Linked DNA regions of Stieleria sp. JC731. The protein of the gene in region 1 binds, or shares a complex with, the protein of each later gene. Links are inferred from orthologs where the notes say so. Each region holds a gene or a part of one and is shown on either strand. Other genes may lie near its edges. The genes, in order: dnaX and LOC67_RS04995.

Region 1 (16,909 bases):
GCCAATGCGGCGTTCGACCCGTTTGCCATTGATCATCGCCCAAGCGGTCAGTGTCGGTTCGATCGTGGATTCCCAGCCGGTTTCACCTGGGGTTGCCCAGATGAGTCCGGTGGCACTTTGCAGGCCGGCTTCGATGGTTAGCGGAAGGTTGCTGTAAAGCCGCTCGGGAAGGCCTTCGATTTCAATATTGATCGGTCCGTCAAAGCCATCAAGGCGTTCTACGTCGACAGTGAATTCGCGACCGGTCGCAGGTTTGAGTGGCTTCTGAATCTGCTGTGTCTTCGCTTTAAAGGATGGGGCAGCGGCGCGGAGCGACAGTCGGTATTGATAGTCTTCGCCACCTTCGTGCCGGGTGTCTGAGAGGCGAACTGAATACAGACCATCCGCAGGGGCTTTAAACAATAGGCGGCTGTTCTTACCTGCCTGACGCATCGGATCGTCGTCGTTTTCGTAGGCGATTTCAAAGACCGGAAGCCCATTGGCAAGAGGTTCTTCGTCTGGGCCAAGCGGACGAACAACGTAGGCGGGTTCGCCTAAAGCGTGTGTCCGTCCGCTGGTGCCGAAGTAAGTCCAGCGTTGACCTTTGCCTGGATAGACGATGAACCCTGAATCGGGGCCTCGTGGATGGATCATCAATCGCGAAACTTCACCAGCGGCATAGAAGAACTGCCCAAGCTTCATTTCTTGCCAATTGAACACGCGGAAGTCGCCGCTCTGTTCGCTGTCTTTGCCACGGAAGGTGAAGTACGAATCACGTTCTGCTTGTAGGCGGATGCGCTGAACCGGTCGGTTTGCTGCATCAAGGATTGTCACGATCGGATCGAGTCTGCTGTTTTCGATCGCATCGGCATCAATCGCCCAGATTTCGCCACGATGGCAAGGCCAGCGATAGACGTCTTTTTCGTCAGGTTCGCTGATCGTGCCCAGAATTTGAACACCTCTACCGACATCAACGATGCCAGATACTTCTCTGGCGAGACGCTCCTTTTGAGTCTGACGAAGTTCTGCTTCCTGATGTTGCCGTGATTCCGGAAGGTCAAGGTAGATCGCTTCGTCACCTTGATCGACTGCTTTCTTTACGACCTCGTTATCGGTCGGCCGCAGTTCGCGGGTTGCCAATTTGCCGTTCATCATCCCAATGGTGACCGTGCGCGAGTCAGCGCTGCAGAACAACCCCGTCCCCATTGAATCGAGCTGTTCAAGGGTTTCGGTGGGTTGCCAATCACTTGTAGTCAGGACTTTGACATTTCCCGATTCTGCAAGAACCACCAAAGAAAGATTGTCTGGCGTAATGGCAAGATTCACGATGGGAGTTTCATCGACGAAGCGCGTCGCGATGATCGGATTGATCTGAGGCTTGTCGACCGATCGGAGTTGCCAGACGCGAATCCGATTGTCCGCACTGCCAGCAACAATGTGGCGACCGTCCTGGGTAATCGAGACGGCGTAGACTTCACCTTCGGGTTGGCCAAGTGTGTCAAGTCGGACGCCTTGCTCAACATTCCAAACCTTGACCGTTTCATCGGCGCATGCGCTGACAAGCACTTTGCCGTCGGGAGAATATGCCAAGTCGAAAATGGCTCCGTTGTGGCCTTCCAGGATTCGAATCACTTTTCCGGTTTTGGTGTCCCAGATCGAAATCTTTTGGTCATAGCCAGCGGTCGCGATCGATGATTCATCCGGTGAAAACTTGGCCGCATACAGCGTGTCCTTATGTCCGACAAATTCGCGGAGCAATTGTCCGTTGGTGGTGTCGTAGATCGCAGCGCGACCGTAGGCGCCGGTCAGACCACTGGCAACAAGCAGGCGAGTGCCGTCACGTGAAAAAGACAACGCGTTGACTTTGCCAAGTTCGGCGTCGGTGATCTTGGCTGTCGTTTCTGATCCTTGGTGAACGGTGATGTTTTGATATCTTGCGACCGCATATTGTTGATGTTCACTTGCCGAAGCGATTGCAGTAATGGGAAGAGGCGTGTTGCCGGTCGGTTCAATTTTTGGGGTGCGTAGTTCTTTCTTGATCGGCATGTCGCCGCTTGGGCCGGTGGCTCCCTGTTCGATCCACTTTTCAATGATCGCCAGTTCGGCTTCGTTGGGGCCTTCGGCATCGTCCGGCGGCATTGTGGGGGTGAGCTTGCCGGTCATCATCAAGAAAAGGCGACTGCTGGTGGGGACACCCGGTGTGATCGCGGTACCGGTCTCGCCACCGTCGACAAGCTTTTCGAAAGAGTCCAAGGCCAAGCCGCCTTCGGAGTCGTCTTTCGAATGGCAGCCGATGCAGTACGCTTCAAAGATGGGGTGGACTTCTTTGGCGTAATCAATTTGGTCATCGGCGCTGGCATTGCGTGCTTGTGCAAATGCAATGAAGGCGATCGACAAAGTGAACACAAAAGGATGGCTGAATACCCAATGATTTCGTCGCATCGGAGGGGACATGCTAGGAGTAAGAGGGCGAACTAGGCGGGTTGAAATAGGCGGGGGGAGGGAGACTATTGTAACCGTTGCCAACGCGCTATCCTGGCTGGCGAAGGATGGAATTCGCAGAAGCTTGGACAAACACAACCACTAGGAGACTGAATCAATGTCCTTTTCAAACGTCTTTTCACAGGCTCGCCGTTCTTTGGCGGCAATCGCAATGCTGGCGATTATCGGCGGATTCACCGTCGCACAGGCTGACGATGATGACCGAGTCCCCAGCATCACTGTCAGCGGAACCGGAGAAATGACCGCGGATCCGGATCTGGCCTATGTGACCGTCGGCGTGGTTACCGAAGGTGCGACCGCGAAGGAGGCCGTCGACGCAAACAACACAGCGATGAAAGAGCTGCGTGCCCAACTGGACAAACTGGATATCGCCGAGCGCGATCGTCAAACCAGCCAATTCAGTGTCTCGCCGATCTATCAGCAGCGTCAACGTCCACAGCCAGGTCGTGTCATCACGCCTGAGAACAACGAACCGCAAATTGTCAGTTATCGCGTGACAAACGATGTCCGAATTCGGGTGCGTCAGATTTCACGGGTCGGTGAAATCTTGGATGCGGTGGTGCAGAGCGGAAGCAATCGAATCAACGGGATCTCGTTTTCAGTCGACAATGACGAGCATTTTATGAACGAGGCACGTGTGAAGGCTGTTAAGTCTGCTCGTGCCAAAGCCGAGCTGCTTTGCGACGCCGCAGGCACCAAGCTTGGCAAGGTTCTTGAGATCCGCGAAGCCGGAAGTGGTGGCGGGTCGCCACGCCCCGAAATGATGATGGCCGCCGTTCGCTCTGTCCCTATTTCGCCAGGCGAGCAAACCATTTCCGCTAGCGTGACGATGACATTTGAGATCGTTAGCGAATAACGAAGGCTAGCAGCCGGTTGGATTTCTAGTGTCGCCCTCCACTGCGTGAAGGTAGCGTTCTTTCCCGCTGGTTTTAGGCTAGCGAATCAGGTCAACGCTCGGGTGTAGCAGAGTAAGAACAGCCCGAGGTGTAGTGGCAATGCTGAGATTGCCGCGATGCGAAATCGTTTGTTGGAAAACAAACCGAGCAGTGACAGTCCGATCCCCAACATCGTGACTAGCACACCGCCGATCGGAAACCAGAAGTAGCCGAGCGCAGCGAAAGCCAAAATCACAACCGCGGAAGATGCGGCACCCATCGAGGTGTATAAGAACGGCCCGTAGTCAGCATAAGCAGCTTCACCAGACGCCTTTTGGATCGCGACTTGGCGACGGCGCGGCGGATCGATTCGAAACGGTGACCCGACTCGGATCGATTCTTCGCCTGAACCTAGTGCGGCGTCCGGTGACGGCGAGACCATCTTGGCCACGAAGGGCTGTTCGACATTCGGGGGACCTGCACCATCGGTTTCCGCTTCGGTCGGTCCCGAGGCGTTGACGCCGGATTCATCGACGGGGTGGGGGTCTTCGCTCGTTGGCCCGTTCATTTCACAAAACTTTTCACGCGTGTTTGCAAACCGATCTCGCTGATCGGCGGCTTCTGCGAGTATTCTAGTGGATGACGGTCTCCCTGCGGACACGGTCCCCCGCCTCTTGGCATGCCGGATTTCGATCGATCGTCGTTTTTCCCGCCAAAATCTGCTCGAAAAGCCACCTTTCGCTTTGTGCCAGTCGCACTGTAGCCCCGTCACTTTACAGCCCGGTAACACTGCAGAACGCTACTTTCGCATCGCAGAAGGTGGATACGGTAATTCAGCCGTCTGTTGTCGAGTCGTCCCATGGCATTGTGTCGGTCAACGATGCCAGTTCGCCCTCGACTGTTTGTGAGTCAATCTTCGTCGTTGTTTTAAGATTACTGATGACACTTCCGAACCTGCCCCGCCATTCCAGTTCACTTTTGACGATCGCCAAACGCTATCGGCTCGCCTTGACCCTGTTTTCGGGAACCCTGATTGCCGGACTCACCACGCCTATCGCGAATGTATCCGCCGTCGATTTGGGATCCGTCAAGCCACTGACGCCCGAGGTTGCCGAGGCCTCGGATGAGCCAGCCGAAGCGATGGCTGCGATTCGACTGCGTGACGGATGGAAAGTCGACTTGTGGGCAGCCGAACCGCTGTTGGCAAACGTCGTCGCCTTTGACATCGATCGAAAAGGCCACATCTATGTTTGCGAGACATTTCGACAGAACCGCGGTGTGACCGACAATCGCGGACATGACCACACCTGGTTGCTCGCGGACCTTGCGGCGAAAACGGTTCAGGATCGAATCGACTACCACAAAAAGCTGCTGGGCGATGGAGCCATTACCTACGCTCTGCATGACGACCGGATTCGCCGACTGACCGATACCGATGGTGACGGCAAGGCAGATCAAAGTGTGATCGTTGCTGACGGTTTCAATCACCTAGAAGAAGGCACCGGCGCGGGCGTGCTCGCGATCGGAAACGATGTTTACTACACCTGTATTCCGAAGCTTTGGAAACTGGTGGATCAAAATAATGACGGAAAGGCTGACGAGCGAGTCGTCCTGAGCGACGGTTATGGCGTTCGAGTCGCTTTTCGTGGTCACGACATGCACGGACTGATTCGTGGCTACGACGGACGTTTGTATTTTTCAATTGGTGACCGAGGCTATCACCTTCGCAATGCCGAAGGCGAAATGCTTTCCGATCCCGCCAGCGGTGCCGTTTTTCGCTGTGAACTGGACGGCAGTGGACTGGAGGTCTTCGCGCGAGGCCTACGAAACCCGCAAGAGATCGCCTTCAACGATCAAGGCGATTGGTTCACCGTAGACAACAATAGCGACAGCGGTGACCAAGCTCGCATCGTCCATCTGCTGCAAGACGGTGATACCGGTTGGCGGATGTACTATCAGTACTTGCCGGACCGTGGGCCGTTTAACCGCGAAAAAATCTGGCATCCACAAAACGATGAGCAGCCCGCAGCGATCGTGCCACCGGTGGAGAACTTCACCGATGGCCCCAGCGGATTGGCGTACTATCCCGGGACCGGATTCGGCGATTCACTCGATGACACGTTTCTGATTTGTGATTTTCGCGGCGGTCCCAGTAACAGTGGCATTCGCACGTTCAAGCTGGAACCCAACGGGGCGACGTACAAACTTGGCGAGAATGAACAGCCGGTTTGGACTTGCCTTGCGACGGACCTAGCATTCGGAAATGACGGTGCGTTGTATGTCAGTGATTGGGTCAACGGATGGGATGGTTTGGGCAAAGGTCGGATGTATCGAATCAGCGACCAAGAGCATAGCCAAGACGCGATTGTTGCTGAGGTCCGTGATATCCTGTCGAGCGACCTAACGAAGGCAGAAACCGATAGCTTGACCTCTTGGCTCGGGCATCCCGATCGACGCGTTCGCTTGGAGAGCCAGTGGGAACTTGCTGCCCGACGAGATGTCAATTCGCTCGCCAAAGTTGCCAGTCATGGGGATGATTCGACTGCGCGACTGCACGCGGTTTGGGGCTTAGGCGAAATCGCTCGCAAAGATCCCAGCAGTGAGCTTGCGAAAACAGCGTTGGTTGATCTGCTGAGCGACAAAGAGCCAACGATTCGCTTTGCGGCATTGAATATCTGTGGTGAAGAACAATGGAAGGAAGCTTCCGAAGTCGCACAGCAGTTGGTCAATGATTCCGATGCACGAGTTCGCTATGCAGCCATCGATGCACTCGGACGTATCAAAGTTTCTGGCGCCATCACGGCGGTTATTGATCGGATCGCCGGCGCCGACAAGAAGGATGCCGCGATGCGCCATGCGACGGCAATGTATCTGTCGCGAGCTGCCAACGCGATGCAATTGAAATCACTTGCCAAACATGCTTCGGTCGAAGTTCGTCGCCAAGCCGTTGTGGCTTTGCGACGTCAAGGCAGTGGTGAAGTCGCCGAATTCTTAAGCGATAAAGACCAGCAAGTCGTCTTGGAAGCCGCCAGGGCGATTCATGATAAACCGATTGAAGTCGCGATGCCTGCGTTGGCAAAGTTAATCAACGGCAAGTTGACCGATGAAGCCATCATTTGGCGTGTGATCAATGCGAATTTTCGACTCGGAACACAGGCCAACGCTGCCGCTCTGGCCGCCTTCGCTACGCGGACCGATGTGCCACCCAAGATGCGAATCGAAGCCTTGGACATGTTGGCCAAATGGGCTAAGCCCGATCCACTGGATCGTGTCATCGGGGATTATCGACCGATTGCCGAGCGTGATGCAAAGGTTGCTCAGGCCGCCTTGTCACCGCATATCGACCTATTGCTTGCGGCCCCCGAAAAGATCCGCCTGAAAGCGATCGATACGGCTTCGGAACTGGGGATCGCCAAGATCGCCGAAGTCTTAGAGAAGCAAGTTAACGATCCGAACCGATCCGCAGATTCACGTTCGAAGTTGCTAGTCGCTTTGGCTCGGCTGCAACCGTCGGTGGCGGTCCGGATTGCTCAACGGATTCCCGTCGAGCAAGCTCGCGGTGAATTGGGTATCGCCAAATTGTCGGTTTTGGCTGATCGCGCGTCGGCCGAATCGCTCGACGTCTTTGTTGCTGCGGCACAAAGCTCGGACATCAATGTCCAGCAGAAAGCTTGGGACATTCTGGCAAAGCTTCAGGATCCCAAAGCGAAGCAGACGATCGAATCTGCCATTGCTAAATACGTTGATGGTCAACTGGATCCGCGGGTTCAGCTGAACGTGGTCGAAGCCGCCCAAGGCAAATTGGATGGTGACCTGAAGACCAAATTTGATGACCATCGACAGCAGGTAGCTAAGGACGATCCGCTAGCTCCCTGGTTGGATTCGTTGGCCGGCGGTGATGTCGAAAGCGGTAAAAACTTGTTCTTTGGCAAGACCGAGTTGTCTTGTGTTCGGTGTCACAAAGTTGATCGAGCTGGCGGCCAGGTCGGACCAAACTTGACGGTCATCGGCAAGGATCGTGACCCACGTTATTTGCTGGAATCGATCTGTATCCCCGACGCGAAGATTGCCAAAGGATTCGAGACCGCTGTCATCATCGACATTGACGGACGTGTTCACAGCGGCATCGTGAAGCTGGAAAACGATGACATTGTCGAGCTGATGTTGGCCGATGGGACACAAGAAACCATCGCTCAGGATGACATCGAAGTCCGCAAGAAAGGAAAGTCATCTATGCCGGCCGACTTGGTCAAGCAAATGTCTGCTCGAGAATTACGTGACTTGGTCGCCTATCTCTCCAGTCTGAAAGTTGACCCGCGCGGCGCAGACGACGTCGAATAGAGTTTTGGTCAATTGACTTGGTGTCGGAATCCCCGATGACCATGTGGTGGTCATTGGGGATCCGATTGAATTTGGTCAATGATCTGCGGCAGCAACTGCTTCAATCAAGTTTTCGGATCGATTTTCACAAGTTCGGCTTGGAAGGTTTCGATCGCTGATTGAACCCATGGGTGCGACTCGATTTGTCGAAGGCGTTCCATCCGTTCTTTGGCCGCGGCTTGCGGTGAAACGGCGGCGGCTTTTTTTGCGATCGGCCGCGCGGCCCCTTCCACCATCGATAGCACAATCTGTGTACCGGTGATCCCCGAAAGGGCTTCGGTTACCGGCCCACGGTGCTCGGGTAAGTTCATTCGCCGCATGGCCATTCCGGAGTTGGATGGGAACACCAACTCAATCATCGGCGGGCCTTTGGGATTGTCCACGTTAAGACGAAGCTCTGCCATCGATGCGATCGAGGCAGTCATCTGTGGAACATGCTGCAGGGCAGCGGCAAAAACCTCTTTGAAGTTGTTGCGTTGAAGGGACATCTTTGGCAGCGACGCTTTATCGATTTCAATCGTCGGATTCGCTGCGGGCGATGCACCCGATGCAGGACTTGCCTTTTCAGCAGCGGCAGATGGGCTACCGCCTGCATTGCCGGACGTTGCGTTCTCTGATGCGGCGGCGTTGGATGCAGGCGTCCCGTTGGCTTGCGCTGGGCCGCTGGCTTGCGGTGCGCCTCTGGCTGTAGTGGAGTTGCTCGACGAAGCTTTTTCGCCGACGGGGGCACCATTCGTTGTGGCAACTGAGCTGCTTGGTGGAGCGGCTTGTGGAGCAGGCGGCGTTGAAGGTGATGCAGTGACCGACGGTGAAGACTGCATCGCTGCTGCTGCGGCTTCGATGGCGTTTGAATTAAGCGTTAGCTTTTTTTTTTCGCCACCCGCTGCGGACGATGAACTTGGGCCGCTTTTGGCAGCCGCGGCCAGATCTGCAATCGCTTGCAAGTCGGGCAAATTGCAAACTTGGATCAGAGTCGATTCCAGCAACACACGTCCGTAAACACTGTGCCTGACTCGGACAAGTGTTTGGTCAATCAAAGCGACCACGGCAAGCACCGTTTGCAGGCCCCAGGTGTCGGCGAGCTTTTTCAGTTCGTCGTGCATGGAGGCCGCAGTATGTCTTTGTAGCGATGGATCGCAGCCGACCGAAACCGCCATCAGGTCGCGAAAATAACCCAGCAGCTGCTCTGCAATTCTGCTCGCATCGACTCCGGCATCGATCGCCGCATCCAACTGTTTCAGCGCCGATGCGGCGTCACGATTGCACATCGCGGTCGCTAGTGCGTGCAGCCGTTCATCATCGGCTGTCCCAAGCATCGAATGGACTTGGTCCGCTGTCAGGTGTCCGTTGCTGAAGCTTAGAACTTGTTCAAGCAAAGACTGGCTGTCACGCATCGAACCGGCGGCACGTCGTGCGACCAATTCCAAAGCCTCGTCATCCGCTTCCGCGTTTTCCGCGGTCACGATCTCACGTAGCCGTCCAACGATTTTTGAGACCTCGACAGGAGCAAAGTCAAACCGTTGGCAGCGACTGAGCACCGTGATCGGCATCTTTTCCGGATCGGTAGTGCAAAAGATGAACTTCACATGCTCCGGTGGCTCTTCGAGCGTTTTTAACAACGCATTGAATGCCGCCTGCGTCAGCATGTGGACTTCATCGATGATGTAAATTTTGTACCGTGAGCGGCTGGGGCGGACGCCGACGTTGGCTCGCAGCGAGCGGATTTCGTCGATACCCCGGTTGCTTGCACCGTCGATCTCGATCACGTCGATGTCTTCACCAACGTCGATCGCCTGGGCGATATCACTTGACGAATCGAATTCCGCATTCGGTCCGGAAGGGTTGTTCAGGGCTTTTGCAAAAATCCGAGCGGTGCTGGTTTTGCCTACCCCGCGGGCACCGGTGAATAAGTACGCATGCCCCACCCGGCCGGTTTCGATCGCGTTGGCGAGAGCCCGGCCGACATGTTCCTGACCGACCAATTCGCCGAAATTTTTCGGGCGATAGCGACGTGCGACGACGACGTAGGCGGAATCTTTTTCGCTGGAAGAAGCGGCTTCGGACATGCGGAAAAGGCAAAGTAGGATGCGGCAAAAATGTGATCGTTACGCATCGTACACAAAAACACAAGTCACCGCCTCGGCTGCTCGGTATGTCTGTAGTTTCAGCGGGTTTTGGGGGCGAAATCGCCCTTCTGGATGAATCTGTTCATCGCGGTGAGTTTTGAAATTTCCGGTGGCATTGCTAAAACGGAAATGAGACTACAATGACGGTCCCGCCACTCAAAACCCACCTGCCTCTATGTCACTGCGAAAAAGCTGCCGTCAGGCCGCTCCGATGCTGCCATTATCTGACTTGGCGACATCCACTGTTGGGCTCGCGATCGTCTCGGTTGCTGTCTTGTTCACGCCGATCCAATGCATCGCACAATCGGCAGAGAAACAGTCCCCAGGGCAAGCGAACTCGGCTGACGCTGTCGATTCATTTACCGAAAGTATTCAGCCCGTATTGGATGCACACTGTGTCGATTGCCATGGGAAAGACGATCCCGATGGGGCGCTCGATTTAACCGCTTTCGATTCGACTCGGTCAGTCAAGTCACACTTTGCCATTTGGGATTTGATTCGGCAAAGAGTTGCAGACGGAGAAATGCCGCCCGCCGATTCGGGTTATGACATCGAACCCGATGATCAGGCTGAATTCCTCGGATGGATTGGCGACCGCCGCGATGATTTCATTGAGCGGCATGCCGGCGATCCTGGCGAAGTACTCGCCCACCGATTGAGTGCATCGGAATACAACTACACGATTGCAGATCTGACCGGAGTCGATATCCGTCCGGCCGACAGTTTCCCCATCGATCCCTCCAATACGGCTGGCTTTGACAACTCGGGTGAGTCGTTGGTGATGACGCCGTCGCTATTGTCAAAGTACATCGATGCGGCAAGGTTCGTGTCGGACCACGTCTTGTTCTTGCCAGACGGTTTGGGCTTCGCTCCCCACCCCGTTGTGACGGACACCGATCGTGACAAGTATTGCGTTCGCCAGATTGTCGATTTCTATGAATCGCAAACCGTCGCCATCGAAAAATACTTGTTCGCCATTTGGGAACTGCGACAACGATCGGCACAGGCAAAGATCGATTCAGACGCGATCGATCAGACTGCGGCAAGCAACCGGCTTAGTGCAAAGTATCTGACGACCTTGTGGGAAACACTCAATCCCGATCGGCAGCTCGTTGGTCCGCTAAAGCAAATTCAAACACGAATCGTAGAGCTTGGTTCCGATCGCGACGCTGCACTGGAAAACTGCAAAGCGATTGCCAACGACATTGCAGAATTGCGCAGTGCGTTGACGTTTGAGTTTCCTCATCTACGTGTTTCGGGAATCAACTCGGGTTCGCAACCGCTGGTGCTATGGCGGAACCGGCAAAAGGCAACTCATCGAATGTCACTCAACGAAGAGGCGTTCGAAAAGCTTGTTGGGACCGAGGATTCTTCCGCTGATGAGTCATCCGAAGATCAAATGGTTTATGCATTGGTGTCGTCCGATGATGCCGCCGCCGACCAACCGTTGTTACAGGCTTACCAGACGTTTTGTCGATTGTTTCCCGATCGCTTCTACGTTGATCGTCGAGGCCGCGAGTATGTCGGTCAGAAGGAAAAGGACTTCAACCGAGAAAGCGAATACCGACTTTTGAGTGCCGGTTTTCACAGCATGATGGGCTATTTCCGTGATGATCAGCCTCTTTGCGAACTGATGCTCACCGAAGATCAACGCCAGCAGCTGGATCGTCTTTGGTTCCAACTGGATTTTGTTGCTGATGTGCCTGCCCGGCAACATTCGGGATTTATCTGGTTCGAACGCGCCGAAGGACGTTACCTGGTCGATTCGGAATTTGATGCCTTTCGCTCGGCCGACAAAAATGCGACTTCACCGCAGATGGTTGACCGATTGGCAGAAGCATACATCGCCAAGGCCGAACGGATCGGAGCGAACGACCAGGCACTCGATGCGATGCGATTTCACTTCGCCGCGGTCAACCAAAAAATTCAAACGGTTGTCAGTGCCAAGGCCTCATCGCTCGAGTCTCAGATTGATGATTTGGAGCGTATCGCAGAGAAAGCTTTCAGACGCCCGTTGACAAAGTCTGAGCAAAGTGGACTGAAAGAGTTCTACGACCAGTTGGTTCGCGTCGATGGTCTCAATCACGAAGATGCGATCCGTGATGTGATCGTCAGCATTCTCGTTTCGCCGCATTTCTGTTACCGGGTTCACGAGACCAGTGGTGAAGGTGAAGTGGTCTCGCTTGAGGCGTATGAATTGGCCTCGCGATTAAGCTATTTCATCTGGGCCAGCATGCCTGACGAGCGACTGTTGGAACTGGCGGCAAGTCAACAGATTCTGAACCCAGAGGTTTTAAAGGCAGAGTGCCGACGACTTCTTCAAGACGAAAAAGCAAACGGGTTGGCTGTCGAGTTTGGTGGAAACTGGCTTGGCTTTCGGCAATTCAAATCGCACACCGGCGTTGATCGAAACCGATTCGAACAGTTCGATCAGTCGCTTCAAGACGCGATGTTTGAAGAACCCGTTCGGTTTTTTAATGACGTGTTGCGGCGTGATGGTTCGGTTCTGGACTTTCTGTATGCAGACCACACGTTCGTCAATTCGGCACTGGCGAAACACTACGGAGTTGAAGAAGACTTCGCGGATGATTCGCAGTGGATGCGTCTCGATAATGCATCGATGTATGGACGAGGCGGGGTGCTGCCGATGGGGGTGTTCCTAACAAAGAACTCCCCAGGTTTGCGAACCAGTCCTGTCAAGCGAGGGTTTTGGGTCGTGCGGCAACTGTTAGGAACGCATATTCCCGCCCCTCCGCCAAACGTGCCAGAATTACCTGAAGATGAATCCAAGCTCGGTGAACTGACGCTGCGCGAAGTTTTGGCGAAACATCGCGAGCATGTCAGCTGTTCAGGTTGCCACGAAAAGTTTGATTCGGTCGGATTAGTCTTCGAAGGCTTTGGGCCTATCGGCGAGCGTCGCGAAAATGATTTGGCAGGCAATCCTGTCGACGTGCTTGCGGAATTTCCCGATGGCTCGAAACACTCGGGAGTCAACGGCCTGAAGGATTACATCCGATCCGCACGCGAAGCCGAGTTCGTCGACAACCTGTGTGAAAAACTGTTGTCGTATGCACTGGGGCGGTCTTTGATGATCTCGGACGAACCCTTGGTCGAATCGATGAAACAAGATTTGATCGACAACCAGTATTCGTTTTCAGCAATGGTCGAAACGATTGTGACCAGCGATCAATTTTTGAAACGCAGACTGTAAAACGCGAATCGCATGCCACGCTAAACAAATTCATCGCGACCGTGATTCGGCGAGATGATCGATTGACTCTCCGTTCAGTTTAGGGATCCAAAGATGCAAGACCGCCCGGAAAACACTCAACGCCTGTCCCGCCGATTGCTGCTTCAAGGGACTGGGGTCTCGATGGCGCTTCCGTGGTTGGAATCGGTCGCCGTTTGGGGTGACGAAAACGCATCGGCCTCGTCTGCTTTGCCGCAGCGAATCGCGGTCATGTTTATGGCAAACGGTGTTGCCTACAACCATTGGTGGGCCAAAGGGCAAGGCTCGGAAATGGAGCTTGGCGATTGTTTGATGCCGTTGGATCCCTTCAAAGAGAAACTGAACTTTATCAAAGGGCTCTATAACCCGGCTGCCGTTGGCGTTGGGATTCACCCAGGACAAACGGGTAACCTGTTGTCCGGTGCCAAGCTGAAAAAGGGTGCGGAGCTTCGTGGTGGGGTCAGCATGGATCAAATGTTGGCCAAGCACGTCGGTGCGGAAACACTGCAGCCGAGTTTGGTGCTTGGGTGTGAGCAACCAACGACCGGGTACCACGAGACAAACTTCTCGATGGCCTACAGCTCGCATATCTCATGGCATGATGCGACTTCGCCCGTTCCGATGGAAACTTATCCTGCACTTGCATTTGATAGTTTGTTCGAAAACCGAGGGGCGATGCGGAACCGAAGTGTGCTCGACCGAGTGCGAGAACATGCCGCCAGTTTGCAGCGTCAGGTCAGCCATAGCGATCAAGCGAAGCTGGATGAGTACATGACCAGCGTCCGTGAAATCGAAAAACGGATCGAACGTATGCGCAAGCTTAGTGAGAAAGCCGAAGCGAACGCACGCGATAAAGATCTATCCGCGACCAAGATGTCACGCCCGGACGCCGGCTTGCCTGAGGACATTCGCGAACACATGCGTTTGATGTGTGACATTATCGCGACCGCGTTTCAAACTGACAAAACGCGTGTCGCGACACTGTTGCTTTGCCGTGATATCTCCGGGTTGATCTACCCGTTTTTAGATGTCCGCTTGGCACACCACTTGGCTTCGCACCGGGATACGACGGACGACTACCTGCGGATCTGTCGCTATTACATCGAACAGGTTGCGTACTTGGCGGGCAAACTCGAAAAGATGCACGAAGGCGACTCGACCGTGCTCGACAATTCCATGTTGATGTTCATGTCGAACATGTGGAGCGGAAAGAATCACGACAGTTCCAAGGTGCCACTGATTCAGGTGGGTGGTTTGGCCGGTACTGTCGAAACCGGGCGGGTGCTCGACTACAGCGAAAACTCCGATGACGAACGCAAGCTTTGCAATTTGTATCTGTCGTTGATGGATCGTATGGGAGTTCAGGTTGATGAATTCGGTGATTCAACTCAGCAGCTAGCGGGCTTTTAGCACGCCCCTCTTTTGTAGGTGCTTTCACGAATCAAGGGTCTTGCCTCAAATGGGCAAGACAGATGTCCAGACAACGCAGATATCGATTCAGAATATCTGTCATCCCCGAGGACCAGACTGTTGAAATCTCAATTCCTTTTCGTCATCGTCTTGTCAATCGCCATGGCTGCCAGCTCTGCGAATGCTCAGTTCGTCGTCGCCCACCGCGGTGCGTCGGCACAGGCCCCAGAGAACACGTTGGCAGCATTTAAACTGGCGTGGGAGCTAGGTGCGGACGCAATCGAAGGTGATTTTTACGTTACCAAAGACCAAAAAATCGTCTGCATCCACGACAAAAACACGAAGCGAACGTCACCCAATTCGCCAGTTTTGGATGTTGCCAAATCGACTTTAGAACAATTGCGGCAGGTTGATGTTGGCAAATGGAAAGATCCAAAATACGCCGGCGAGACGATGCCAACGCTTGATGAAGTTTTGGCAACTGTTCCCGACGGAAAACAGATTTTTGTCGAGGTGAAATGTGGCGTTGAGATTCTGCCGTTATTGAAGCCCGCACTTGAGAATTCGTCTCTCAAGCCCGAGCAGATTGCGATCATCTGTTTTGACGAACAGGTCGTCTCGCAAGCTCGACAGCTCATGCCTCAGTACCGCGTCAATTGGCTGACCAGCTACAATAATGGGAAGCCAACCGTTGACACCGTCGTCAAAACGCTCAAACGCACCGGGGCGACAGGCTTGGGCAGCAAAGGTGATCTCGCGATCATTGATGAAGCATTCGCCAAAAAGGTGCTGGAGTCCGGATATGAATTGCATGTCTGGACGATCAATGAAGTCGACGCGGCAAAGCAGTTTGCCGAACTTGGGGTGTTGTCGATTACCACGGACAAGCCCGACGTCATTGGCCAGGCGCTAAAAGATTAAGCGTTTCGCGGTGACCGGTACGGGGGCCTGAAGACATCTGCGTTGAATTACAACCACGTCATTTCCGTACCCGAAAATTTGCGACTCGAACAAGCAATGCGATCTCAAGCACTGAGTATTCCAATGATTCACCATGGCGCCGCCGAACGATCAATCATCGCGGTTTTGGCCATCACTATTCTGGGAATTGCAACCCTATGGCTTAGCGGTGATGGGACCAAAGGTCAGCCCGTCGGTGGTCAAATCCAAGGCCCCAGTGATCCCGTCGTTGGTGCCCCGCTTGTTTCGGGGCCAGATGGCACGCCATCGGATGATCCACAATCACGGCGAGATGTGATCGAGCTCACACGCCAGTTGAGTGATATTCGCTGGAAAGACTATCTCGGAAAGAAGGTGTTTATCCCGGGCGAGCTAGTCGTGGTCGATAACTTTAACTTGTCGCGAAATGGCCAGGTCAGCGTTGCACCGCAGCGACTGTTTATTCCAACGGAAACGATCGATCCCAATGACGCTTCAGCGCAGGGGACCAGCGTATCGGGGAAATCCAATGTCGATGCGATTTCCAAGACGCAAAGGAAAAACAACGCCAGTTGGATCATCATCGAAGACGGCGTCCAACGCAGCAATCAGTACCCCGTCCCGCTACTGCCACAGTTCGGTCGATCGATTCCATCGGTCCGTTTAGGGTCGACCGTGAAAAACCTGACTGGAAAGATCAGCGAAGAAAACGGGCGATACTATTTGACGCCTGAACTGCCGATCGATTTCACACCCATTGAGCGCCCCGAACGGCCAAGCGTCGGTGATGCCGATGTGACCGTCGCCAGTTTCAACGTTCTCAATTATTTCACGACCATCGACAATGGATCCAACGGCGCTCGGGGCGCTGATAGCCAAGAAGAATTTGAGCGACAAACGACGAAGTTGGTCGCGGCAATCGTCGGGCTTGATGCCGACGTCATCGGCTTAATGGAGCTAGAGAACAACGTCGATGCAGAACAGGCTTTAGTAAGTGCAGTCAATAAAAAGCTGGGCAAGGACGTTTATGTGGGCTGTGGAATGCCTGACGGTTTCCAGAATGCACCCGGTGGCGGCGATCAAATCCGTGTCGGAATGATCTATCGTCGTGATCGAGTCAAACCAGTTGGCAAGCCTTCGTTCATCGATGATTTTGCCTTCGTCAACGCGCGAACCCCAATGGTTCAGCAGTTTAGTTTGCCGTCCGGCGGTCAGAAATTCAGCGTGATTGTCAACCACTTCAAATCGAAAGGCGCCAACCGGGCCAGCGGTCTGAACGCCGATCAGGGTGATGGCCAAGGCGCCTACAACGACTCGCGTAAATCACAAGCCCAAGCGTTGGTGAACTACCTACGTGAGACAAAGATCGAGGCGCTTGTGATTGGCGACCTTAATTCCTACAGCGAAGAAGACCCCATCGATACGCTACGTGCCGGCGGGTTAGTCGACGTCAGCAAAACAAAGTCGAC
Region 2 (12,930 bases), on another replicon or contig:
ACCGGCCCCTGCTGCCCAAGCGGCCCCACTTCCATACAACCCCTTCGCGACACAGACCCCACAATCGGGCGGAATTCTGGACGAGCTAACCGACTCGGATTTCTCCGGCGTTAAAAGCGTTTCGATTCCAGGCCAAGCCTCGCCGGCGATGAATAAAAGCGCGAGCGCGTCGAAGCTACTTGATGAAGCGATGTCGGTCAGTGGCGACCGCAGCAAAGGCCAAACCGGCCCATCGGGTCACGGACCACGACCTGGCTTCCTGACCTTCCTTGGGGTGATCAACGGTCTGTCCGCGTTGCTTTTCGTCGGCTTGATGCTGCTCGCGTTCGGCTTGATCAACATGTTCTCGGGTGCGGATGGACTTGTCCCCGAAGGAGCCGGGGGCACGCTATACATGCTCTCGATGATCATTCTCGGATCCATGGCGGTCCTTTCCCTGGCGACCTCCGTCGCATGCTTTGTCCCATCCAAAGCTTCGTGGTACGTCGTTCTGGTCAGCTATGGATGGGCGACGGCCAGTCACATCTTCAACATTATCAGCGTCGTGACAGAAGGTGAAATTGGCCCCGATTTTGGCAAGCTGGTCGGCCGGCTGGTCTTCGGAATCGGTATCTGGGCCTTTCTACACAACGATTCGGTCCGCAGGTTCTACGCGACAACCGAAGAGCCCGTCTGGAAACCTGTCGTTGCGGACGTGGTCGGTTTCGCGATCGGGGCAGGACTCGGAATCGCAGTGCTGGCGCTGTAAGCACTGAATCGGTCGACTTAACAAACGTCGATGATCCGTTTACTGTTTTGCGCAATCAGGCCCTATTCGCGTAGCGACGTCCGATCGCTCGAATGCCTAACTGATAGCGATCCTGCAAACACCATTGGATATAAGTGTTGCTATTGGGACCGGGAACGTAGTGATACCGATTGCACCAAGGATACTCGGTCGGTGACGACTTGATCCGCTCGGCAAGTTCGACAGCTTCACTGCCAACGAATTCGTGCAAGAAATACTTGGGGCGATTTCGTATCCAGACGAACGGCGACATCATGTTGCGATGCAAGTGTCCCCAGTAGGTTGGGCCACAAGCGGGATACTGCCAGACCTCCCAACGGTCGTTTCTTTGGCCATCGCAGATCACCAACCAACAGTGTTCTGCAAACCAGGCGATCCGTGGCAGACGTCCTGCCCAAAGCTGGACAGTGATCCCAGAAGCGGTGATTTCAGAAGCCGTGATCTCAGGAGCCGATGTCACCACGATCCCCTGTCGAACCTGCGGACAGATCGGCAGCGAAACAATCTACCAGTGTCGACAGGTTTGCCATCCGGTCGAGTTCACGCAGCGCCCTGACGCTTCGATCCAGTCTTGCCAGTGTCACCGCACGACTGGCCGATCGGCTGGCCTGTTCGCGCATCGTCGAACGATAATGCCCGATACACATCGCAAAGATATCGCGTAATGCGGCACGTCGTTTTGGCGCGTCCTTTCCGGCCGCTTCCATCCGATCGGTCACAATCCGCCGAATGGTCGCTGGGTCAGGAACTGGCTGACGGAGGGCTTCGGTGAGCGCGGTTCGGAATTGCCGTGTCGAATCATCCAGCAATCGCAGCGCGGCTGAAATGTCTCCGGCGGCAACATCGACGGCTTCGATGATGGCATCGTCGGTCGCGTCGACTTGATGCACATCGCGGATCAAGCGGATCGCGTCTTCGTCGGATAAGGGCCGAAAACGAATCACCTGGCAACGGGAACGAATCGTTGGCAATTGCTTTTGCTCGCTTGTCCCGACCAAGATGATAACGGCATCGGCGGGCGGCTCTTCCAAAGTCTTGAGCAGACAGTTGGAACCTTCTTCGTTAAGAAAGTCGGCGTCTTCGAGGATCGCAACTTTTCGTCGCCCGCAATACGGACTTAGTCGAACGTCTCGGCAAAAGCCTTCCTGCATCCGGACTTCGGGTGCCCCGATCAAAAGGTCTACGGGAATCGTCGTTCGATCTTTGGGTTTGCGGACGCGAATCACGTCGGGGTGCGTTTCGGCCCGCACCTGCACGCAAGCTTCGCATTTGCCGCACGGCTCCATCGCCTGTGGTGGCTGACGATCACAAAGCAGAGTTTGCGCCAGTAGTGTCGCGACGCTTCGCTTGCCAACACCGGCAGGTCCGACAAACAACAAGCTCCCCCCGAAGCGACCTTGCGAAATAGAATTTTTGAACCAATCACGCAAATGGTCGTTCCCGATCAGACTAGACCACTGGGCAATCATGTGGTTGTCCGCTGCGTCGCCTGTCCATCGGCTGATGATGAGTCATCACTTCCGGACGACTCGACATTCTTGGCTTCGAGCTTGCAGATTTTATCGAGACGCTTGGAATGGCGACCGCCGTCGAAATCGGTTTGCAGCCATCGAAGAACCAAATCGTCAACAGAACGCTCCCCGATCAGATCGCCGGGCAGACAGAGCACGTTCACATTGTTGTGACGTCGGCTCATTTCCACCATGACTTCGTCATAGCAGGGCGCGGCGCGCACGCCGACAAATTTGTTAGCCGCAATGGCCATCCCGATGCCGGTACCACAGATCAAAATCCCTCGCTCGGCTTCGCCACAGCTGACGCGTCGGGCGACACATTCGGCATAGTCGGGGTAGTCGACGGCGACTTCATCGAATGTCCCTTCGTCGATGATCTCAAATGAATTGGCTTGCAGAGATTGGATCAATCGTGCCTTGATGTGTACTCCACGGTGATCACTGCCTAACGATATTCGCATCAAGCTGACTCCTGATCCTCATCAATGGAATCGGTTGGACTAACGTCGTCGGCGGCAACGGGGAAAAAATCTTCGCCCAAATGTTCAAGCCAAACCGACAACTCGTTTTCCATCTGATCGGCACACTTTCGATACGAATCGACAGGCATTCCGATCGGATCGGTGATGTCCCCGCCGTCACGACGAAGTGTAAAAACACGATCATGCATTTCAGGCCAAGCTGCCAAGATCGCCGCGCGGTGTGCGCGGGTCATCGTCAAAACCAGATCGGCCACGTTCATGATTTCATCACCGAGTGGCTGGCTGGCATGGCCGGTCAAATCTAACGTGCGTTCACCCATGACTTCGATCGCTTGTGGGCTCGCGCACGACCCCACCGATGCCGCTACACCTGCCGACAAAACACGGACGGCATCCTCGCGTCCTAGTTTCTTCAGCAACAGCTCTCGCATCAAGGTTTCCGCCATTGGACTTCGACACGTATTTCCCGTGCAGACCAATACGATAACCGGTTTGACAAATTGATTCATAGCGGCTCGTTCGATGACCCCTTCTCGCAATAATTCCCAACGGCTCTCGATAACGCGAGCGACCGTCGATACACCACCATAACGAGTTGGACCGTCGTCGAGCAGCAGTGGAACCTCACCGCGGAACTGATCCAACACCCCCTGGGCTTCAAAGTTAGGATTACCCCCCTTATCGGTAGAATCCAAACGATGCGCCCCGGTCAGCACCAGCGGCGCCGCCATGAAGCGGTGAATTGATTCCAAAATTCGGTGATCGGCGACACGAAAACCAACCGTCTGACGTTCCCCAACGATCAGTTCACGCACGTTTCCCGGTAACTGCCCAATCGCCGAATGGGGATTGTCGCATGGCGTCACAAGCGTCAACGGACCAGGCCAACATCGATGGGCAAGTCGCCGCGCGACCGGTGCAGGTTCGCAGAAAAAGTCTTCTGCCGCCTGACGGCTACGCACCGAAATCGCGAGGGGGGCACCAACCTGGCCACGAAGTTCTGCCAATCGCTTGACGGCGGACTCGTTCAACGCATGAGCTGCGAAACCATACGACGTATCCGTCGGCAGTGCCACAACTTGGCCTTCGGTCAATGCCTGGACTGTACGATGGATAAAATCACGTGGGTCGTCGGTTTGGCGAAGATCAAAGACTTTGGTCATGAAAACCGACGAATAGAACAATGCTGACCGGTTAGGTGATTACGTTTCGCGGCGGGTTTCCCCAGCCAATCAAACCGTATTGTAGGCCTGGCAATTTTGAATCGGCAAGGACGCTGAATGTGCCCCAGCTGTCGCGATCCGGCAGTGCACACCACGGACGGACGGGATAGGTTCACCCCAACAATACGCCGACACACCAACCCCAGGGGAACAATCTCAGTACAATATGGCCATACACGCCTTCGATTCGCTGCACGACCCTGACTCGCTGCACGCCATGATTCGCAGCAAGCCCTCAATTCCCAGCAAACCCGGATACGCAAACTGCAATGACCTCTGTCAGCCGACGCACGGCCCTAGCGAACGCGTTGGCCGCATTCACCGCAGCAAATCTGGGTGGGTGCGTCAGCCGCAGTGAATCTGACACACCGGAGCTGATCTGGGGACGTCGAGGTCAAGCGAATGGCCGTTTTTTGACGCCGCGTGCAATCACAATCGACCGAAATGACCAACTCTACATCGTCGACAAAACAGGGCGAATCCAAGTCTTCGAGCCAGACGGAACCTGGCTCCGTGATTGGCGAACCCCGGATATTACCAATGGAAAGCCGACAGGAATGACAATCATGTTCGGCGATTCGCCCAGTGACGATTTGTTGCTGGTCGCCGACACCCATTACTATCGAATGCTCGCCTATACCCTCGAAGGCGAACGTATCGAAGAGCGTGAAATTGGTGGGACCAGCGGATTTGGGCCGGGTGAGTTTGCCTTCCTGACCGATGTCGCGACCGACAACGAAGGCTGCATCTATATCGGGGAATACGGCGACGCAGATCGAATCCAGAAATTCTCGCCCGATGGCGACTTTATTCTCTCCTGGGGAGCCACCGGCCGGGAACCGACACAATTCCTTCGCCCTCAAGGTTTGCACATCGACGGCAACGTGATGTGGGTTGCCGATTCCGGAAATCATCGAATCCAACGGTTTGATCTTTCAGGAAAGCAACCAGAGCTGATCGACATCTGGGGAAGCCCCGGAAGCGGCCCTGGTCAACTGTTTTATCCCTACGGTGTTTTTGTCATGCCCGAAGGCGACGCGGTAGTCTGTGAATATGGCAATGGCCGTGTTCAGCACTTCGATACCAAAGGCAATTCAATCGGCACGTGGGGCTCGCCAGGACTGCAACCCGGACAGCTCTACGATCCTTGGGGATTGGTCGTCGACTCGAAGAACCGAATGCATATCTTGGACAGCAACAATCACCGCGTTCAATGTGCCGCAGTCCCTACATAGCCCGATACCATTGGGCACAGCGACGTCTCACTACAGCCAGTGCAACTCCTCTTCATCGGGCGCTTCATCGGCGTCGAGAAATGCCAGGTGATCGTTGTCAAACAATCGTCCCAAGATCGCTCGCACCGGCACTAACAGCGCGATGAACACAGGGAACAAAATACGCACCGGCTGACTGGGAAAGACATTGACCACACAAAGCATTGCCAGACACACCAACTGGATCAATGTGAAATAGTGAATCGTTCGTGTTGGCACCCGACGGGTGTAGTGATTGACCGGATACAGAGACGAATCCATGAACAAGTATCCCAATCGTTCGACGAACTGAATGCCTCGCAACGAGACGAATCCCATGTAGAGGAAGATGCCGTACAACGCGGCCATTGGCACATACTTTAGCAGCGGCAATGCGAGCAGCGAGCCACCGATCAATAAATGAATGAAGAGGCCCGTGATTCGATTCTCTTGCACATGAATGATCTGTTCCTGCTTGTCACCTTTGCTGCCGACAACTTCTTCGGTGTCAGATAAAGCTCGCACGTGAGCTAACGAACGGACCGTTGCCGCTACCATCCAAGGCCAACCGAATAGGGAACACATCCCGATCAGGACTCCGACGACCATCAAGTCCCAGTGATATGACTCGCCTTTCTCTAGCTTGTTTTCGGGACTGTTGACCAAGCGAGCCGTGATGTTCTGTGACAGATAGACCAATACCGCCGCCAGTACGGCAGGTCCGACCGCGGCGAACTTAACCCACAAAGGCACACTCCAAAGGTCGACGATCATCCCGCCGCGCTCGCTCGCAGCAGCGGAGACTTCGAGCGTATCCAAGGTTGCCGCGCTGCCGAGCCACCATGCGACCCCGACCATCGACCCCAGTGCGATCGATGGCCCAAAGTCCGCCAAGAATTCTCGCATCCAAGAAAACAGGTACTTGCTGCGTCGGAACCCGGCAAGCGTCATCGCGATGTAAAACGTACCAACGGCCAGCACAATCGCGAGCAGCGGCTTTTCATTGGAAAGACCTTGTTCTGCCGCAACACGAAATCCTGCGACCAACGCTTCGATCGCTTTATAGATAAAGATCATCGACATCAGCGCCGAAAAGATCTCATCGGTAAAACGAGTGAAATACCGCATCAGGTTGCTGGCGTTGGAAAGCGCTAAGATCACCGTCAGCACGCTCGTCCAAATCCCGACCCATCCGTAGACTCCCAAGAAATGCTCGGACAGATTCATGTCTTGGCACAACTGGTACAGGATGATGGTAAAGATCAACAGAGGTCCGATCCCTCCGAGAATGATCAGTGGACCGCCGGCAAACAGTGAATACAAAATGCCGCAAACGGCTGTGGACAACAGCATCGCACCGGCCCCCATGACACCGTCGGTTTCCCTTCCCATTAAGCCACCAAAGGTGACCGCGGGTGCGACACAAGCAAAGTACATGAAAACGATGGAGGCGATACTTTTCGCCCGCAACCCATCGACGAAGTCTGACTTGTAATGTTTTAGCCGACGTGTCACATCAGCCTTCAGCCCCGCAAAAGGCTTTGACGCCGCTCGCAAACCTTCGGTGATCTCGCGAGGCTTGGCGGGTTTGGCCAACACCGTCCGCGTCAAATGCCGCTCGATCGCATCGAGTACGTCTTGAGCGTTCTTGGCATAGGTCAATTCGAAATGACAAACATTATCACTCATCATCCGTGCGACGGACGAGAGTGTGTCCAAGTGGGCGGACGCGTGTGTCGTCGGACCGACCATGAAAAAGATGTAGCGAGTCGCGATACCGTCGGGAGCACCCAAGTTGACAGCATGTTTCAGTCGCATAAAGACGACCGCAGGCTCGCTAATCCGGTCGTCGTAGTAGTGTGGGATGGCACACGCATGTCCGATTGCGGTTGGAAATTGCCGCTCACGCTCCATGATCCCGTCGACGACGACGTCACGCTGGCTTTCGGTAAGACGCCCGCTTTGAATTAGATAGTCAACGCCGGCAAGGACAACATCGGACATTGTCCTGGCGTCAACGTTTAATAAGCAGCTACCCTGCGATATCGCGTCGATCAATCGCTTCATCGATCGCTCTCCCTTGCGAGTCGTCTTCTATGTCGATTTTTTCCAGTTGGACGCGAGAGTATGACCGAAGATGCAAAAATCACCAAATTTCCGAAGCACGCGTTTTAGGGACGCGGTGCCTCGACTTGGTATTGAGCCCTCCAGAATGAACGCGGGCAAGCGTCTTAATCTAACCGAGCAAGATTGCGTCGCTGTTGAAGACGCGCCGATTTGAAATCGAAGTTCGATTTTTCAAACCGGCGACGCCGCTGCAAAGCGATCTCTATTGAGCCGGAACAAATCTAACCGCGTCTACGATCACATAACCATTCGTGTCTTCGTTCGTGATCGTCAATTTTGCCGGCTGTTGTTCATCAAATCGAAAAACACCGAGTGACGAAAAGGTCTTTTCGAGGGTCGGAGCTAACTTCTGGTTGACCATCACTGACGCGGTTCCGCCCGCATGTTCGATCGTCACGGGCACATTGGACGCGCGATTGGAATTTGGCGGGTAGGCCAGCTGCACGTCGTACTTCCCAGGCTTTAGATCGGTCTCAAAGGTCGCCGAATACATGCCATCACTCGAATGATTGTCATGCAAGTAACCGCTGACAAAGTGGGGGCGGTTGGCATTGCTGTGCTGCCAGTTCCCGACCAACTTTGCATCTTTGTCGTCGAGAACGACCCCGTCAAATTCCTTCGGGAACCGAACATTGGCACTCGACAATGTGCTCGCAAAATGAAGCACCTGCCCATCATCCAACAATCGCTTCTTCAAGTCCTCATAGGGAACCTCTTGAACCGATGTATTGCCGTCGATGGCCATGACCGCAGCCGTTGCTGCACTTTGGCCCAAGATCATAAAGACCGGTTCCATACGAATCGAACCGAATGCCACGTGCGAGCTTGAAACACAAACGGGCACCAGCAGGTTAGTGCAATCGTCAGCGCGAGGCACCAGGCTGTCATAGGAAATTTCATAGGGGCCATACGTCGAAACACCAACATCGCCTTCGTTCTGAACATGGCCTTTGGCGGTGATGTAGCGCTGGGTGTTATGGGAATCAATAGCGTACGATCCCATCCCGACCGACTTTGGCGTCGGACGACGCTTTTGCAATTCATTTTCGGTCATCACAAAAGTACCGATCATCCGCCGGGCTTCACGAACGTAGATTTGATGTGGCCAATTGCCATTGTCTGTGAACTCATCAGCCGACAATCCCCAGCGACTCATTTCATTTCGAATGGACTCTGGCACTCGCGGATCGCTGACATGAAAGTACAGCCATCCCTTTTGGTAATTCTCGTGCTCACGAATGATCGCCGCACGCTCTTTGTAAGTGGCTTCGGGATAGTCATAGTTGAACCCGATATTGTCAGTGCTCATCGGGCCATGGTTATTGGTATCCGTCTTACGATTTGGGATAGGGTCAAACTTGTTGAACGTTTCCTTCCAGCCAGCCTCATAGATTCGGGCCAACAGTTCGTAGTCAGCCGGGTCGTAGCCTTCCGGAGCCGTGAAGGGCACTCGGTTTTCGGGATGGTCCGTCAAGCACATGCGGAAGCAATAGGCTTGCACGCGGTGGTCGGCCGAACCTTTTTCACCCGGTGGATCGGTACTGATCCGAGGCAACACGCCACTGCTTGGATCATCCGCAATCACGTATGGACTGATCGGCGGCAGCACCGCAAAGTGGTGGCGGTGATGATTGATGTCGGTTTGAACGCCCGCCCAATTTTCGCCATAAGCGTCCTGCGACTCTCGGCCAACGTGATAGGGAATGTCAGCTGCCGCCATCAAGTCGCCTTCGTAGGTCACATCCAAAAAGATCTGCCCAGAAAAAACGTCACCGCTGAGCATCTTGATGGATTTGATCTTGGTTCCCGTCTTGGTCACACCTGATTTGCGATCGAGCCACTGATCACGATAGACAGGGATTTCAAAATCACGAACCATGTCTTCGAAAACCTCTTCGGCAATATGAGGCTCAAAGATCCATTGGGTGCGATTCTCTCCATCGATGGCCGCGTTGCCTTGCCCCTTGTTGCCATAGCTTTCCTTGGTCTGCCAATTCCAGTTCCCAGCCTTTTGATACTTTTGGTAAACGCGATGATAGAATTCGCGTGAAAGCCCGCCGATCACTTCTTTCTTGCCAGTATCGGTCCAGCCGAGTCCACCGCTTGATAGACCGCCAAGGTGCTTGTCCGGACAAACGATTAATACACTATGCCCACCCTGTTTCACTTTGACAGCCGCTGTCACCGCAGCACAAGTGCCGCCGTAGATCACGACATCAGCTTTGTAATTTTCGGCAGACGCGTTGGATGCTGATGACACTGTCAGTCCGACAACTGTCGCGATGCCCAAGGCAAAGCAAACCATTCGCCGGCCGAAAGAACGATCGGCTTGACGTTGAATCTGTATCGCTGAAGATCGCCGCGGGGCAGGGGAGTCCCAAGCCGAATCGTGATTTCCAATCATCCGATTGAATCCTTGCAAGTTGCTTTGTTCTGTCATGAAGGCAATCGATCCTACGAGCGTTCCGAGTTGTGATCAGCAACCCTCGCTTCAGGTGCTTGCCCCGTTTTCAAAGGGCTAGTGTAGCTGCCCGGCATCAAGCCTGCTGATCTCGATAGATTCGAATCGTCGCCGATTCACGCACTGCGACGATCGCCCCCGGCAAATGAATGCTTCCCGAGCCGCTGCCGCAGATCAGTTCCAACAGACGCTGCCAATGAAGCTGACTCATCGAACGTAGTGGCAACTGGTTTTTCTGGAAACAAACACGAAGAGCCTCCACAGTGACCGCCGCGTCTTGCTTCTCTAGTTCATCGCTGCGGCGGAGCACCAGCGGTTCATCGCTGACAAGATTCTTGTCCAACCAGTCGTCGGCCAAGCGACCGATCGTCTCTGCCCACTGACGCTGCGAAGCAATGGCCCGAGTGATACCCTGTGTGACGTCAGGAAATTGTTCCGCCATCTTTGGCAAAAGCTCATTGCGAATCCAGTTTCGGCTGTATTGATCGGATTCATTCGATGCATCATCACGCCAGGCATATCCCTCAGAACGCATTCCCTGGCGAATAAGCTCTCGGGAAAGCGAAAGCATCGGACGGGCGATGACAAAGTCGCGCCCGTCTTCGTCGGACGAGAACTCACGAAATGGGGCGATCCCGGCCAATCCCGCCGGCCCAGTCCCACGCATCAATCGAAACAGGACGGTTTCGACGTTGTCTTCAAGGTTGTGCCCCAGCATCAGGTAGCGAGCCCCATGTTGCTGCAGCACTTCTCGGAAAAAGCCATATCGTTGACGACGGGCATAGTCTTCATCGCTGCGATTGCCAGAACCGCGGCGAGTAACCACTTGGACGCCCAGTTGCCCGGCAAGATTGACAACGAATTCGTGATCGCCTTCGGATTGGGATCCGCGCAAAGCATGATTGAAATGGGCGACGACAACAAAACCGCGACACGCTGTCGATCGCGTTTGCGTGCCCGACCGGAGTTGTCGCTGGGCATGCTGACTCAATCGCTCGACAACGGTTCGCAACAGGGCAACGCTATCGGCGCCGCCACTGCAACCGATGACCACACCAACATCGCTATACTTGTGCGTTGGGAAGCTAGCCTGGAAAGCTTCTTGAATCTGGTCCCAGGAAGATGAATTGTCGACACCGTCGGACATGTTGCGGCACAAGTTTGGGCAACTTCGGGCCTTCAGTTAGGCATTCGGTTGCCGGGAATGGGTAGGGCACTGCCCACTGAGGACCAAAATTTGTTACGATCTTCACCGTCAGCGCGACACGGACTTGTCGTGCGAGCGGCCAGTCTACCGCCCTTTTCCACCCGCCGAACACGCCCCGTCGCCTTGACCCCATTGATGGCACTTTTCTTCGAGCCGCTGCTCGCTTCATCACTGGACGAGAACTTCTTCGTCTACTCCCTTGCTGGCGTTCTCGCCGGTGCAGTGTTGATGATGGGTTACCAGCGATGGAAATACACCGTTTACAAAATCAAATTGGCCGAGCGGGCTGATGAAATCCTCAACGAGGCCAACCGTCAAGCTGAATCGATGAAGTCTCAGATCGTCCTGGAAGCCAAAGAAGAGGCTCTGGAGATCAAATCGAAAGGCGAAACGGAACTTGCAGACGCTCGTCGCAGCCAGCACGCCCGCGAAGAAAAACTCGATCGGCGCAGCGAACAGCTCGATGTCCAAGAAGCGGACCTGCGAAAACAGCAACGTGGACTTGAAAATGCTCAGCAACGCCTCGATTCGGGGCTGAAAATGCTGACCAATAAACGAGAAGAACTGGGGAAACTTGAAGAGCAACAAAAACGACTTCTCGAAGCAATCTCCGGAATGACTCGGGCGGAAGCCAAAGAGCAATTGCTCGAAGTCCTCAACGAAGAACTCGAACACGAACGTGGAAAAGTCCTTCTCAAGCAGAAAAAGCAAATCACCGAAGCGGCCAAAGAACAGAGCCGTCAAATGCTGCTGACTGCCATGCAGCGGTATTCGTCTGCCTTTACCGCCGACAGCACGACCAGCACCGTCGATGTCCCCACCGACGACATGAAGGGACGAATTATCGGACGCGAAGGTCGAAACATCCGAGCGTTCGAAAAGGCAACCGGAATCGACGTCATCATCGATGATACCCCCGGCGTCGTTATCGTCAGCGGTTTCGATCCCGTTCGCCGCGAAATTGCCCGTCGATCACTGACCACTCTCATTGCGGACGGACGGATCCACCCATCAAAAATCGAAGAGGTCGTCAGCGAGACCCAGCGTGAAATCAACGAACTGATCATGCAAAAGGGCCGTGAAGCCGCCGACGAAGTCAACGTGCCAGGCCTTCACGATCGCCTGATCGAACTGCTTGGCCGGCTGCACTTCCGCACCTCCTACAGCCAAAACGTCCTCCGCCACAGTATCGAAGTCGCATTCCTCTCGGGCATGATTGCCGAAATGCTCGGCATGAACGGCGACGTCGCACGTCGATGTGGGCTGCTGCACGACATCGGAAAAGCCGCCGATCATGAACTCGAAGGCGGACACCCCAAAATCGGGGCTGACATCCTTCGTCGGCACAACGAATCCGCCGAAGTCGTCCATGCCGCTTTCGGCCACCACGACGAAATCGTCATCGAACACCCTTTCACCATGGTGGTCGCGACCGCGGACGCATGCAGTGCTTCGCGCCCCGGTGCTCGTCGTGAATCGCTGGAACGCTACATCAAACGCATGGAAGAACTCGAAGCGATCGCCAAACGCTTCGAGGGCGTTCGCGAAGCCTACGCGATCAGCGCCGGCCGAGAACTTCGAGTGATCGTCGACAGTACTTCAACGAACGACGAACAGTCCGCTGTCATCTGCCATGAAATTGCCAAGGCTTTCGAAAGAGAGCTGATGTACCCAGGCGAAATCAAAGTCACCGTGCTCCGCGAAAGCACGTTTACAGAAATCGCCAAATAGGCCGCCGGGCTAAAATAGCGTGTAAATGAACGGCGCCGCTGGCGAAGTCGTGACGAACGCCAGGGCGACCAACAGTAGCAGCACCACGACAATCGGCAGCAACCACCACTTCTTGTTGTAGCGCAAAAACCAAACGAACTCTTCG

The links.
Region 2: the proteins of dnaX (region 1) and LOC67_RS04995 are in contact, whole or in part, in a cryo-EM structure (PDB 8GIZ), measured with the Escherichia coli proteins. The link is inferred for Stieleria sp. JC731 from one-to-one orthologs.

What each region holds. Positions count from the first base shown.
Region 1 is NZ_JAJKFQ010000006.1:41,786-58,694, forward strand. The notes cover bases 7,303-10,232. They hold dnaX (DNA polymerase III subunit gamma/tau), read right to left. Parts: upstream 9,803-10,232; coding sequence 7,802-9,802; downstream 7,303-7,801. Other genes in these bases: LOC67_RS16800 (PVC-type heme-binding CxxCH protein), read left to right, coding at 7,303-7,697; LOC67_RS16810 (DUF1592 domain-containing protein), read left to right, coding at 10,074-10,232. In the rest of the region: c-type cytochrome domain-containing protein, read right to left, coding at 1-2,421; SIMPL domain-containing protein, read left to right, coding at 2,579-3,337; hypothetical protein, read right to left, coding at 3,424-3,924; more of PVC-type heme-binding CxxCH protein, read left to right, coding at 4,296-7,302; more of DUF1592 domain-containing protein, read left to right, coding at 10,233-13,073; DUF1552 domain-containing protein, read left to right, coding at 13,167-14,501; glycerophosphodiester phosphodiesterase, read left to right, coding at 14,664-15,422; ExeM/NucH family extracellular endonuclease, read left to right, coding at 15,519-16,909. UniProt on the Escherichia coli protein: Part of the beta sliding clamp loading complex, which hydrolyzes ATP to load the beta clamp onto primed DNA to form the DNA replication pre-initiation complex.
Region 2 is NZ_JAJKFQ010000001.1:1,476,434-1,489,363, reverse strand. Bases 244-3,243 are described here. They hold LOC67_RS04995 (ATP-binding protein), read right to left. Parts: upstream 2,257-3,243; coding sequence 1,231-2,256; downstream 244-1,230. Other genes in these bases: LOC67_RS04985 (Sua5/YciO/YrdC/YwlC family protein), read right to left, coding at 2,762-3,243; rpiB (ribose 5-phosphate isomerase B), read right to left, coding at 2,253-2,762; LOC67_RS05000 (DUF3750 domain-containing protein), read right to left, coding at 804-1,247; LOC67_RS05005 (hypothetical protein), read left to right, coding at 244-748. Also shown: more of hypothetical protein, read left to right, coding at 1-243; more of Sua5/YciO/YrdC/YwlC family protein, read right to left, coding at 3,244-3,946; SMP-30/gluconolactonase/LRE family protein, read left to right, coding at 4,276-5,241; PTS sugar transporter subunit IIA, read right to left, coding at 5,272-7,326; FAD-dependent oxidoreductase, read right to left, coding at 7,589-9,826; tRNA lysidine(34) synthetase TilS, read right to left, coding at 9,924-10,994; rny (ribonuclease Y), read left to right, coding at 11,190-12,785; DUF5989 family protein, read right to left, coding at 12,795-12,930. UniProt on the Escherichia coli protein: Part of the beta sliding clamp loading complex, which hydrolyzes ATP to load the beta clamp onto primed DNA to form the DNA replication pre-initiation complex.